4 regions of the Pseudomonas sp. MDT2-39-1 genome follow, and region 1 is predicted to be linked to each of the others. Evidence: predicted binding sites of a transcription regulator. Region 1 holds the regulator's gene; each other region holds the start of a gene.
What was found. Region 1 encodes sigma-54, which starts transcription at its own class of promoters, with help from an activator protein. Its sites were predicted from a motif close to ANTGGCATNNANNTTGCTNT; they were not measured.
Positions count from the first base shown of each region.

Region 1 (3,091 bases):
CGCCGGCAAGACCACCTGTTTCTACATGATCGTCGGCCTGGTGCAGGCCGATCAGGGTCGCGTATTGATCGACGACCTGGACGTCAGCCACCAGCCGATGCACGGTCGAGCAAAGGCCGGCATCGGCTATCTTCCGCAAGAAGCGTCGATCTTCCGCAAACTGTCGGTGGCCGACAACATCATGGCCATCCTCGAGACTCGCAAGGAACTCGACAAGGCCGATCGTCGCAAGGAGCTGGAAAGCCTGCTGCAGGAATTCCACATCAGCCACATCCGCGACAACCTCGGCATGAGCCTGTCCGGTGGCGAACGCCGCCGCGTGGAAATTGCACGGGCATTGGCCACCAACCCGAAATTCATCCTGCTCGACGAACCTTTCGCCGGCGTGGACCCGATTTCGGTGGGCGACATCAAACAGATCATCTACCACCTCAAGGCCAAAGGCATTGGCGTGCTGATCACCGACCACAACGTCCGTGAAACCCTGGACATCTGCGAAACCGCCTACATCGTCAACGATGGCCAGCTGATCGCCGAAGGTGACTCCGCCACCATCCTGGCCAACGAACTGGTCAAGGAAGTGTACCTGGGCCATGAGTTCCGCCTTTAAGCACTGAGGTGTCTGGCTGATTGTCCGGGCGCTCGTCTCGATAAAAAATCAATACTTTTTTATTGTTACAGCGCTCTAGGCAAACGCTGCAGTTTCGGGCATATAATTTGCTTATGTTTGGCGCTCCGGCGCCCTGTAGTGGATGGCGCATGTGCGCCGGCGAATAAGGTGTTAAGCCCCTGCCATGAAACCATCGCTAGTCTTGAGAATGGGCCAGCAGCTGACGATGACACCGCAGCTGCAACAGGCCATCCGCCTGCTCCAATTGTCGACCCTGGACCTGCAACAGGAAATCCAGGAGGCCCTGGAGTCCAATCCGATGCTCGAACGCCAGGAAGAAGGCGACGACTTCGATAACGCCGACCCCTTGGCCGACAAAGCCGAACAACTACCCAACGCCGATGTTTCGGAACCCTCCTACCAGGAAACCGCCCCGACGGTGGATAACCTCGAGGAAGGTGACTGGAACGAGCGCATTCCCAACGAACTGCCCGTCGATACCGCGTGGGAAGACGTCTACCAGACCAGTGCCAGCAGCCTGCCGAGCAACGATGACGACGAGTGGGACTTCACCACCCGCACATCGGCCGGCGAAAGCCTGCAAAGTCATTTGCTATGGCAACTGAACCTGGCACCGATGTCCGACACCGATCGCCTGATCGCCGTGACCCTGATCGACTGCATCAACAATCAGGGCTACCTGGACGAAACCCTCGAGGAAATTCTCGAGGCCTTCGATCCGGAACTGGACATCGAACTGGACGAAATCGAAGCCGTCCTGCACCGCATCCAGCAATTCGAACCGGCCGGCATAGGCGCCCGCAACCTGGGCGAATGCCTGCTGCTGCAACTGCGCCAACTGCCTGCCAAGACACCTTGGCTGGCCGAAGCCAAACGTCTGGTCACCGACTACATCGACCTGCTCGGCAGCCGCGACTACAGCCAGCTGATGCGCCGCATGAAGCTCAAGGAAGATGAACTGCGCCAGGTGATCGAGCTGGTGCAGAGCCTCAACCCTCGTCCGGGCTCGCAGATCGAGTCCAGCGAAGCCGAGTACGTTGTCCCTGACGTGATCGTGCGCAAGGATAACGAGCGCTGGCTGGTCGAACTGAACCAGGAATCGGTGCCACGGCTGCGGGTCAACGCCCAGTACGCCGGTTTTGTACGCCGCGCCGACACCAGCGCCGACAACACCTTCATGCGCAATCAGTTGCAAGAGGCTCGCTGGTTTATCAAGAGCCTGCAAAGCCGCAACGAAACACTGATGAAAGTGGCCACCCAGATTGTCGAGCACCAGCGCGGCTTCCTGGAGTACGGCGACGAAGCGATGAAACCGCTGGTGCTGCATGACATCGCCGAAGCGGTGGGGATGCATGAGTCGACGATTTCGCGGGTGACCACGCAGAAATTCATGCATACCCCTCGGGGCATATATGAACTGAAATACTTTTTCTCCAGCCACGTCAGCACTTCCGAAGGCGGTGAATGCTCGTCCACAGCGATCCGCGCGATCATCAAAAAACTGGTTGCCGCGGAAAATCAGAAAAAGCCGTTGAGTGACAGCAAGATCGCTGGTTTACTGGAGGCACAAGGCATTCAGGTGGCTCGCCGCACCGTCGCCAAGTACCGCGAATCCCTCGGGATCGCGCCTTCGAGCGAACGCAAGCGGTTGATGTAGAGCCACGCCACAGCGTTCCAGTGGCAGGCATTTCTGCCTGCCGCTTTATGCACTGGCAACGAAGGAGAAGCTGTATGCAAGTCAACATCAGTGGACACCAACTGGAAGTGACCGAACCCCTGCGCGCCTACATCGGCGAAAAACTCGACCGATTAGAGAGGCACTTCGACAAGATCACCAACGTGCAAGTCACGATGACCGTCGAAAAGCTGCTGCAGAAAATCGAAGCCACGTTGCATTTCCCCGGCGGAGAAGCGGTCGCCAATGCCGAACACTCAGACATGTATGCGGCTATCGATCTGTTGACCGACAAGCTGGATCGCCAACTCAAAAAGCATAAGGAAAAGACCCAGCGTGTCCTTCAGGGCGCAACCGGTCGTTAACACTCCCCACCCATGATCCGACTTGAAAGTATCCTGACCCCCGGCCGTTCTCTTGTGAACGTGCCGGGCGGCAGTAAAAAGAAAGCCCTCGAGCAAATTGCCAACCTTATCCATAAAGAAGTACCGGATCTGGAGATGCAAGATGTCTTCGAGGCTCTGATCGCCCGTGAAAAACTTGGCTCGACCGGTTTTGGAAACGGCATCGCCATCCCCCACTGTCGTCTCAAGGGTTGTAACTCGCCCATCAGTGCCTTGATGCACCTGGACGCCCCCATCGATTTCGACGCCATCGACGGCGCCCCGGTTGACCTGCTGTTCGTTCTGCTGGTCCCGCAAGCCGCCACCGATGCGCACCTGGAGCTACTGCGCCAGATCGCCAGCATGCTCGATCGCAAGGAAGTGCGCGAAAAACTGCGCAGC
Region 1 is NZ_CM142716.1:4,297,594-4,300,684, reverse strand. Features, by position in the region: gene lptB (LPS export ABC transporter ATP-binding protein) at 1-610, shown strand, start outside; gene ACYZTM_RS20055 (RNA polymerase factor sigma-54) at 795-2,288, shown strand; gene hpf (ribosome hibernation-promoting factor, HPF/YfiA family) at 2,363-2,671, shown strand; gene ptsN (PTS IIA-like nitrogen regulatory protein PtsN) at 2,684-3,091, shown strand, end outside.

Region 2 (3,091 bases), 710 kb from region 1:
CAGCCATTACCAGGGCAGCGAAGGCCAGGTACGGGTTGGCTGCCGGATCCGGGAAGCGGGCTTCGATACGGCGAGCGCGAGGGCTGGACACGTAAGGAATACGGATCGAAGCGGAACGGTTGCGAGCCGAGTAGGCCAGCATGACCGGCGCTTCGAAACCTGGGACCAGACGCTTGTAGGAGTTGGTCGACGGGTTGGTGAAGCCGTTCAGGGCCTTACCGTGCTTGATGATGCCGCCGATGAAGTACAGAGCGGTGTCGGACAGGCCGGCATAGCCTTCGCCAGCGAAGGTGTTCTTGCCATCTTTGGCGATGGACAAGTGAACGTGCATACCCGAGCCGTTATCGCCGTACAGAGGCTTAGGCATGAAGGTCGCGGTGCGGCCGTAAGCGACAGCAACGTTGTGCACGCAGTACTTCAAGGTTTGAACTTCGTCAGCCTTGGCGACCAGGGTGTTGAACTTCACACCGATTTCGTTCTGGCCGGCAGTTGCCACTTCGTGGTGGTGAACTTCGATGACCAGACCCATTTCTTCCATGGCGTTGCACATGGAGGTACGGATTTCGTGGTCGTGGTCGAACGGTGGAACCGGGAAGTAACCGCCTTTGATACCTGGACGGTGGCCATGGTTGCCGCCTTCGATGTCCTGGTCGGACATCCAGGAACCTTGTTCGGAGAAAATCTTAAACATCGAGCCGGAGATGTCGGACTTGAACTTCACCTGATCGAAGATGAAGAACTCAGGCTCCGGGCCAACGAATACGGTATCGCCGATACCGGTCGACTTCAGGTATTCCTCGGCACGCTTGGCGATCGCACGTGGGTCGCGATCGTAACCTTGCATGGTCGACGGCTCGATGACGTCGCACACGATGATCAGCGTTGGGTCTTCGGTGAACGGGTCGAGAACGGCAGTGCTGTCGTCCGGCAGCAGGATCATGTCGGAAGCTTCGATGCCTTTCCAGCCAGCGATGGAGGAACCGTCGAACATTTTGCCTTCTTCGAAGAAAGCTTCATCCAGCGCGTCGCGAGCCGGCATGGTCACGTGGTGCTGAGTGCCTTTGGTGTCCGTGAAGCGCAGATCAATCCACTTGACGTCATGATCTTTGATGAGTTGAACCGACTTCGACATAGTGTCCTCCGGGTGGCTTCGGGCTTAGTAGTGGATGCCCTTGGAATATGGGTGATGCCGGCGCGAATACTCTGCCAAGGCAACCTGCCTCACAAGGGAGCAAATTGCATGCCAGTGCCCCACCATGGGTTTTTTGCCCCAATAACACGCTTATAAAGGTACAAAGCGCCTGTAAGCTGAAAATCTCGCCCTACAATGTAGCGTCAGAATCAATAAATGACCCGTTTTGGTGCGCGCAAAACCTTCTGCACATTAACTGGTTAAACCTTGAGCAATTTCCGCTATAATCCGCGCCCCCCTTTTTCGGCTGGCCCAGCGCGCGCTGTTTTCATGAAACTAATCGTAAAAGTCTTCCCCGAGATCACCATCAAGAGCCGCCCGGTACGGATGCGTTTCATCCGCCAGTTGGCCAAAAACATCCGTACCGTGCTCCGCGACCTGGACCCGGCTGTGGTGGTGAACGGTGTGTGGGACAATCTCGAGCTGGAAACGCGCGTCAGCGAGCCCAAAGCCCTGAAGGAGATGACCGAGCGCCTGAGCTGCATGCCGGGCATCGCGCATTTTCTGCAGGTCGACGAATACCCGCTGGGCGACTTCGACGACATCGTCGCCAAGTGCAAGCAGCACTTCGGTGATGCGTTGGCCGGGAAGATCTTTTCGGTGCGCTGCAAGCGTGCCGGCAAGCACGAATTCAGCTCGATGGACGTCGAGAAATACGTCGGCAGCCAACTGCGTCGTCAGTGCGGCGCCGCCGGAATTTCGCTGAAAGAGCCGGAAATCGAAGTTCGTATCGAAATTCGCGACAAACGGTTGTTTGTGATCCACAGCCAGCACAACAGCATCGGCGGTTATCCGCTGGGTGCCCTGGAACAGACACTTGTGCTGATGTCTGGCGGTTTCGATTCCACCGTCGCCGCTTACCAGATCATGCGCCGCGGGCTGATGAGCCATTTTTGCTTCTTCAATCTGGGCGGACGGGCCCATGAACTGGGCGTTATGGAAGTCGCGCACTTCATCTGGAAGAAGTACGGCAGCTCCCAACGCGTGTTATTTGTGAGTGTGCCGTTCGAGGAAGTACTGGGAGAAATTCTCGGGAAAGTCGATAACAGTCATATGGGTGTAGTTTTGAAGCGTATGATGTTGCGCGCTGCTTCCCGTATTGCCGATCGGCTGGACATCGATGCGCTGGTTACCGGAGAGGCGATTTCCCAAGTGTCGAGCCAGACACTGCCGAACCTGTCCGTGATCGACTGCGTGACCGACAAGCTGGTCTTGCGTCCGCTGATCGCCAGTCACAAGCAGGACATCATCGACTTGGCCAACGAAATCGGTACTGCCGACTTCGCCAAGCACATGCCGGAATACTGCGGGGTCATCTCGGTGAACCCCAAGACCCACGCCAAGCGTCCGCGCGTGGAGTACGAAGAACAACAGTTCGACATGGCAGTACTTGAGCGTGCGCTCGAGAACGCCAAACTGGTGCCGATCGATCGCGTGATCGACGAATTGGGCCAGGATGTGCAGATTGAAGAAGTCAGCGAAGCGCTGGCCGGTCAGATCGTCATCGACATCCGTCACCCGGACGCCGCTGAAGACGACCCGCTGGACTTGGCTGGCATCGACATACAAACGATGCCGTTTTATGCATTGAACGCTCGTTTCAAGGAACTGGACCCTACTCGCCAGTACCTGCTGTATTGCGACAAAGGCGTGATGAGTCGCCTGCATGCCCACCATTTGCTCAGTGAGGGGCATGCCAATGTGCGCGTTTATCGACCGAGCTAAGAGCCCGGGGCTGTTTGCCTGTGGCCTGCGTCACCGGCCCCCCGACTCTGCCGTCAAGCTGTAACGGCAAGGCCTGACTCTACTGTTAATCGCTGCCACGACCTGTCAGCACACCGAATCCTCTGATCGAGATACACAAGTGATCGAAAATCTACGCAACATCGCCATCATTGC
Region 2 is NZ_CM142716.1:3,587,844-3,590,934, forward strand. Features, by position in the region: gene glnA (glutamate--ammonia ligase) at 1-1,132, opposite strand, end outside; gene thiI (tRNA uracil 4-sulfurtransferase ThiI) at 1,463-2,917, shown strand; gene typA (translational GTPase TypA) at 3,057-3,091, shown strand, end outside.
Region 2: the regulator sigma-54 is predicted to act here: its motif matches at 1,229-1,248, upstream of glnA (glutamate--ammonia ligase).

Region 3 (3,091 bases), 1.0 Mb from region 1:
CATCAGCAGCCCCTTGGCCAGCTCGATGCGCTTGCGCTCGGCCAGTTGCTGGTCGCGGGCGTTCAGCTGGGCGCGCAGGGCCTGATCGCTTTCAAAGCGTGCCATGGCCACGTCGAGAATCGGCTGCAAGCGTTGTGCGTGAATGCCTTCGACGATGTAGGCGCTGACCCCGGACTTGATTGCCTGGCGCATCACATCGGGGTCATGTTCGTCGGTAAACATCACAATCGGCCGCGGCTGGTCGCGGGACACCAGCACCACTTGCTCCATCACATCGCGGCTCGGTGACTCGGTATCGATCAGGATCACGTCCGGACGCACCGTTTCGACGCGCGCGGGCAGGTCGATGGTCAGACCGGATTCGTCGATCACTTCAAACCCGGCTTCGGTCAGGGCCGCTTTCAGGCGACCGACTTTCTTCGCGGTGTCGTTGATCAGCAGGATACGCAACATATTCGCAGTCTCCTGTCAGCGGCTGGCGAGAATGGGGGAGCTTTCGCTCATGGCGTGCAGCTTGAAACTGCGGGCATAACCGGTCGGGTCCGAGCCGTCCCAGATTATGCCGTCGATCAACTGGCTGCTGCGCATCTCCTGGCTCCCGGCGGCAACACCGACTGCGCTGGCGGCCTCACGGTACATGTCTAGTTGCTGGACCTGACGGGCCACGCCGAGGTAATCCGGGTCGTCGCGCAACAAGCCCCAACGGCGGAACTGGGTCATGAACCATATGCCGTCGGACAAGTACGGCAGGTTGACCTCGCCGCCCGCATGGAAACGTAGCGCGTGCTGGTCTTGCCAGCGATTGCCGAGGCCGTCGGCGTAGTCGCCGAGCAAGCGCGGTTCGATGCAATCGAGCGGCGCATCGAGGTATTCGGGCGCGCTCAACAGCTTCGCGGTGCTGCGACGGTTTTCGCTGCTGTCCTCGATGAAGCGACTGGCTTCGAGGATCGCCATCACCAGCGCCCGGGCGGTGTTGGGGTATTGCTCGACAAAGGCGCGGGTGCAACCGAGGACTTTTTCCGGGTGATCGGGCCAGATGGTCTGGCTCGTCGCCATCGTGAAGCCCAGATTCTGCTTCACCGCGCTGGCGGACCACGGCTCGCCGACGCAGAAGCCATTGATGCGCCCGGCTTGCAGGTGCTCGACCATCTGTGGCGGCGGCACCACCACACTGTCGACGTCCTGCAACGGATGAATGCCCTGGCTCGCGAGCCAGTAATACAGCCACATGGCATGAGTGCCGGTGGGAAATGTCTGGGCGAAGGTCAGTTTTGGGCGACTTTGGTGCACGTGCCGGTCCAGTGCTTCAGGACTGGTCACCCCCAACGCTTGCAAGCCGTGAGAAAGGTTGATGCTCTGGCCGTTCTGGTTCAGACCCATGAGCACCGCCATGTCGGTGGACGCGACGCCGCCGATGCCCAGGTGCACGGCGTAAATCAGACCGTACAGGCTGTGGGCGGCGTCGAGTTCGCCGCTGACCAGTTTGTCCCGCAGGTTGGCCCAGGATGACTGGCGCTTGAGGTTCAGGGTCAGGCCGTAAGGCTGCGCGAAACCCTGCGTGGCCGCGACCACTACCGAGGCACAGTCACTCAGGGCCATGAAGCCAAGATTGATTTCGGTCTTTTCCGGGGCATCGCTGCCATTGACCCAGGCCAACGGGCCCGCTGTGGTTTCATTCATGGCTAAACACCTTCCAAAAAAAAGCGCCGTTTTCCGGGCTGCTTGCCAGGGCAAGGCCGAGTGACGACGCCTTTGTCTTTCGACTCATCCCGCCGTTGGCATGAGTGCTGATGCCTATGCTGGTGCAAGGCATATGCCATCGCCAGCCGATTTTGTTGCGCAACTCGCTTGCGACCGCGATGCCCGGCTATAATCGCCGCCTCATTTCGCCGCCATTCGAGTCAAAATCACCCATGTACACCCTGGCCCGTCAGCTGTTGTTCAAACTTTCCCCGGAAACCTCCCACGATCTGTCCCTGGACCTGATCGGCGCGGGCGGACGTTTGGGCCTCAACGGCTTGCTGTGCAAGGCGCCGGCGAAAATGCCGGTGAACGTCATGGGGCTGGAATTTCCGAACCCGGTGGGTTTGGCGGCCGGTCTGGACAAGAACGGCGCGGCCATCGACGGTTTTGCCCAGCTGGGTTTTGGTTTTGTCGAAATCGGCACCATCACCCCGCGTCCACAGCCGGGCAACCCGAAGCCACGAATTTTCCGTCTGCCGGATGCCGAGGCGATCATCAACCGCATGGGTTTCAACAACCTCGGGGTCGATCACCTGCTGGCCCGCGTGGCGGCGGCCAAGTACAAGGGCGTGCTGGGTATCAATATCGGCAAGAACTTCGATACACCGGTTGAGCGGGCGGTCGACGATTACCTGATCTGCCTGGACAAGGTCTACGCCCACGCCAGCTACGTGACGGTCAACGTCAGCTCGCCGAACACCCCGGGTCTGCGCAGCCTGCAATTCGGCGATTCGCTCAAGCAATTGCTCGCCGATCTGGCGACCCGTCGCGCCGAACTGGCGTTGCGCCACGGCAAACACGTACCGCTGGCGATCAAGATCGCGCCGGACATGACCGATGAAGAAACCGCGCAGGTCGCGCAGGCGTTGATCGAAACCGGGATGGACGCGGTGATCGCCACCAACACCACCCTGAGCCGCGTGGGCGTCGAAGGCATGGAGCACGGTGACGAGGCGGGCGGTCTGTCCGGCGCACCGGTTCGCGACAAGAGCACCCACACCGTGAAAGTGCTGGCGGCAGAGTTGGCCGGCCGCTTGCCGATCATCGCCGTGGGCGGCATCACCGAAGGCAAACACGCGGCCGAGAAAATCGCTGCGGGGGCGAGCCTGGTGCAGCTCTATTCCGGCTTCATCTATAAAGGCCCTGCATTGATTCGTGAATCCGTAGACGCCATCGCAGCATTGCGCTAACCCCTGTGGGAGCGGGCTTGCTCGCGAAAGCGATTTAACCTTCAAAGATGATGCTGACTGAAACAACGCTTTCGCGAGCAAGCCCGCTCCCACAGGGAATGTGTTTGCAGCTCGAGGTGAGTTTTTTCAGGCATAAAAAAGGGCACCTCGAAGGTGCC
Region 3 is NZ_CM142716.1:5,301,710-5,304,800, forward strand. Features, by position in the region: gene ACYZTM_RS24835 (ANTAR domain-containing response regulator) at 1-453, opposite strand, end outside; gene ACYZTM_RS24840 (CmpA/NrtA family ABC transporter substrate-binding protein) at 469-1,680, opposite strand; gene ACYZTM_RS24845 (quinone-dependent dihydroorotate dehydrogenase) at 1,914-2,933, shown strand.
Region 3: the regulator sigma-54 is predicted to act here: its motif matches at 1,802-1,821, upstream of ACYZTM_RS24840 (CmpA/NrtA family ABC transporter substrate-binding protein).

Region 4 (3,091 bases), 940 kb from region 1:
ATCCACATCGGCGCCTTCGCCTTGCCGCAATACGTGCTGCAAGCGGTGAACAAGCCAAGCAACGACTAAACTAATGATGTACGCATAACCCCCTTGTAGGAGCGAAGCTTGCTCCGGGCGGCGTTCCGACGAAAGCGGTGTGTCAGGCTATACATATGTCGACAGATACACCGCTTTCGCGAGCAAGCTTCGCTCCTACAGGTTTCGGTGTTTTTTTCATGCTTGTGTGGCGTAATCCGTGGGAACGATCAGTCAGGCCAAAAGTCCAGATGGTTGTAAGCCCATTTGCGGGTTTGTTCGAGGAGGCACTGATGCAAAAGTGGAAAATCACTTTCGTGGATGATCACGGTGAACAAGTTGACGAGGTGTTCGAAAGCGATGAATGCCCGGACAACGAGCAGGCCGCAAAACTCATCAAGGCCCGGCTCCTTCCTGTCGCCGCCGAACTGGATCTGAATGATCTGGAAGGGCGAACCACTGATGCGACCGTCAAAAGTCTCAAGACCCAGAACAGCATACAAATCCTCGGCATCACGCCAATCTGAATATCTCCTGTCTCAATCCTATCCAGGCCTTGGCAGCGCCTCTGTCTTGGGGCTACTCTGCAATCGAGATCAGCGAACGGATCGCTAAGGTCTGGTCTTGTCAGCTACATGCTTGCTTCCCACCGGCAATGTTGTTGCCGCATCGCTCGCACCAATCGGTTGCGAGCGCCGGGAATACGGAAAGTCTATCCATCAATTTGAGGGGGACGTTTCATGAGCACAGCCTATCAAGAAGACATCAGCAGCAGCGTGCTGCGCCGCATGAAAGAAGGCGGTTTCGACTTTTCACGATTCCATCCCATCGAGTTCTACGCCATTTTCCCGGACGAGGAGCGGGCACGCAGGGCTGCGGGGCAATACAAAGGTGAATCGTTGAACGCGCAAATCAGTGTGCGCGATGACGGCGCATGGGCGCTTGAACTGAGCAAAGTCATGTACGCCACCTATGATGATATCGGCGATTTCGAGCAAGACTTCGAGGCGGTGGTCGAGCCTCTGGGCGGCATCATCGAAGGATGGGGCGTCAAGCAGGAGGTACGAGGGCTACTCGCATAAACATATGAACAGTGACAACACTCAGCAACGGCTGACCTTAGGGTTGGCCGTTTTCGTTTGTGGCGATCAGAAAAGCCCCCTCGGCAAAACCCTGAAACAAGAATCCGGCGCAAAAAAAAACCGCCTGAGCAGGCGGCTAAAGGGAAGTTCGGTCAGGTTTTGCAGCGGATGCGCGGATTATCCGCATCGACCCCCGGGCAGTGAAATCAACTCTGACTATGCTGGTGATAGGCGACAACGTCGCCTTGCAATGAAGCGGGGGCGATCAGCGTGGGGCGTTTGCTGCACAGGATTGGTGCGGTGCAAACGGCTTCATTATCCAACTGATTGATAACAAAGCGTTTCTGCCGATGGCACGGGCCTTGCGAAGCCTAGATGTCCGGGTGACAAGGAGTACGGCATGATCCGCACCTATTTTGATGAAATGTACGATGCCGGCGGCCAGGTCCGCCCGCATTATCGGGAGTTTGCCCGTTGGCTGGCCGAGACGCCTGACGAGCTATTGGCACAACGGCGACGCGAGGCCGATCTGTTATTTCATCGCGCCGGGATTACCTTCACGCTCTACGGTGATGAGCAGGGGACAGAGCGCCTGATTCCCTTCGACACCATCCCGCGCAGCATCCCCGCCAGTGAATGGCGGATCGTCGAGCGTGGCTGTATCCAGCGGGTCAAGGCGTTGAACATGTTCCTCGCCGACCTCTACCACGAGCAGCGCATCATCAAGGCCGGCATCATCCCGGCCGAGCAAGTGCTGGCCAACGAGCAATACCAATTGGCGATGCAAGGGCTCGATCTGCACCGCGATATCTACTCGCACATCTCCGGCGTCGATCTGGTGCGCGATGGCGACGGCACGTACTACGTGCTCGAAGACAACCTGCGTACACCCAGCGGCGTGAGCTACATGCTCGAAGACCGCAAGATGATGATGCGGTTGTTTCCCGAGTTGTTCTCGGCCCAGCGCATCGCACCGATTGATCACTATCCGAACCTGCTGCTCGACACCCTGAAAAGCTCCAGCCCGATCGATAACCCGAGCGTGGTGGTGCTGACGCCGGGTCGCTTCAACAGCGCGTTTTTCGAGCATGCCTTTCTGGCGCGGGAGATGGGCGTTGAGCTGGTGGAGGGCGCGGACCTGTTCGTGCGTGACGACAAGGTGTTCATGCGCACCACGGACGGGCCGAAAGCGGTCGACGTGATCTACCGTCGCCTCGACGATGCGTTTCTCGATCCGCTGGCGTTCAACCCGGACTCGATGCTTGGCGTTCCAGGGCTGCTGTCGTCTTATCGCTCCGGCAACGTGGTGCTGGCCAATGCCATCGGCACCGGGGTCGCGGACGACAAATCGGTGTATCCGTTTGTCACGGACATGATCCGTTTCTACCTGGACGAAGAACCGATCCTGAAGAATGTGCCGACGTTCCAGTGTCGCAATCCTTCTGAACTGTCCCATGTGCTGGCCAATCTTCCAGACCTGGTGGTCAAGGAAACCCAAGGTTCCGGAGGTTACGGAATGCTGGTGGGGCCTGCGGCGACGGCGGCGGAAATCGAGTCTTTCCGCGCGCGGATCAAGGCCAAGCCTCACGCGTACATCGCGCAACCGACGTTGTCCCTGTCGACCTGTCCGACCTTTGTCGAAAACGGCATCGCGCCACGCCATATCGACCTGCGTCCGTTTGTATTGTCTGGCCGCGAAACCCGGGTTGTGCCCGGCGGTTTGACCCGTGTCGCCCTGCGTGAAGGCTCCCTGGTGGTGAATTCCTCCCAGGGCGGCGGAACCAAGGACACCTGGGTGGTCGAGGATTGAAGGAAGCTTGCCATGTTAAGTAGAACTGCCTCGGATTTGTATTGGATGTCGCGTTACCTGGAGCGGGCGGAAAACCTCGCACGGATGCTCGACATCAGTTATTCGCTGTCGCTGATGCCGCAGGATGGTCGCGGTGACGGCCTGCACGAACTGGCGATGCCGCTGCTGATCACCGGCACCC
Region 4 is NZ_CM142716.1:5,237,712-5,240,802, forward strand. Features, by position in the region: gene speE (polyamine aminopropyltransferase) at 1-69, shown strand, start outside; gene ACYZTM_RS24560 (hypothetical protein) at 312-545, shown strand; gene ACYZTM_RS24565 (ribonuclease E inhibitor RraB) at 759-1,100, shown strand; gene ACYZTM_RS24570 (circularly permuted type 2 ATP-grasp protein) at 1,501-2,910, shown strand; gene ACYZTM_RS24575 (alpha-E domain-containing protein) at 2,923-3,091, shown strand, end outside.
Region 4: the regulator sigma-54 is predicted to act here: its motif matches at 1,450-1,469, upstream of ACYZTM_RS24570 (circularly permuted type 2 ATP-grasp protein).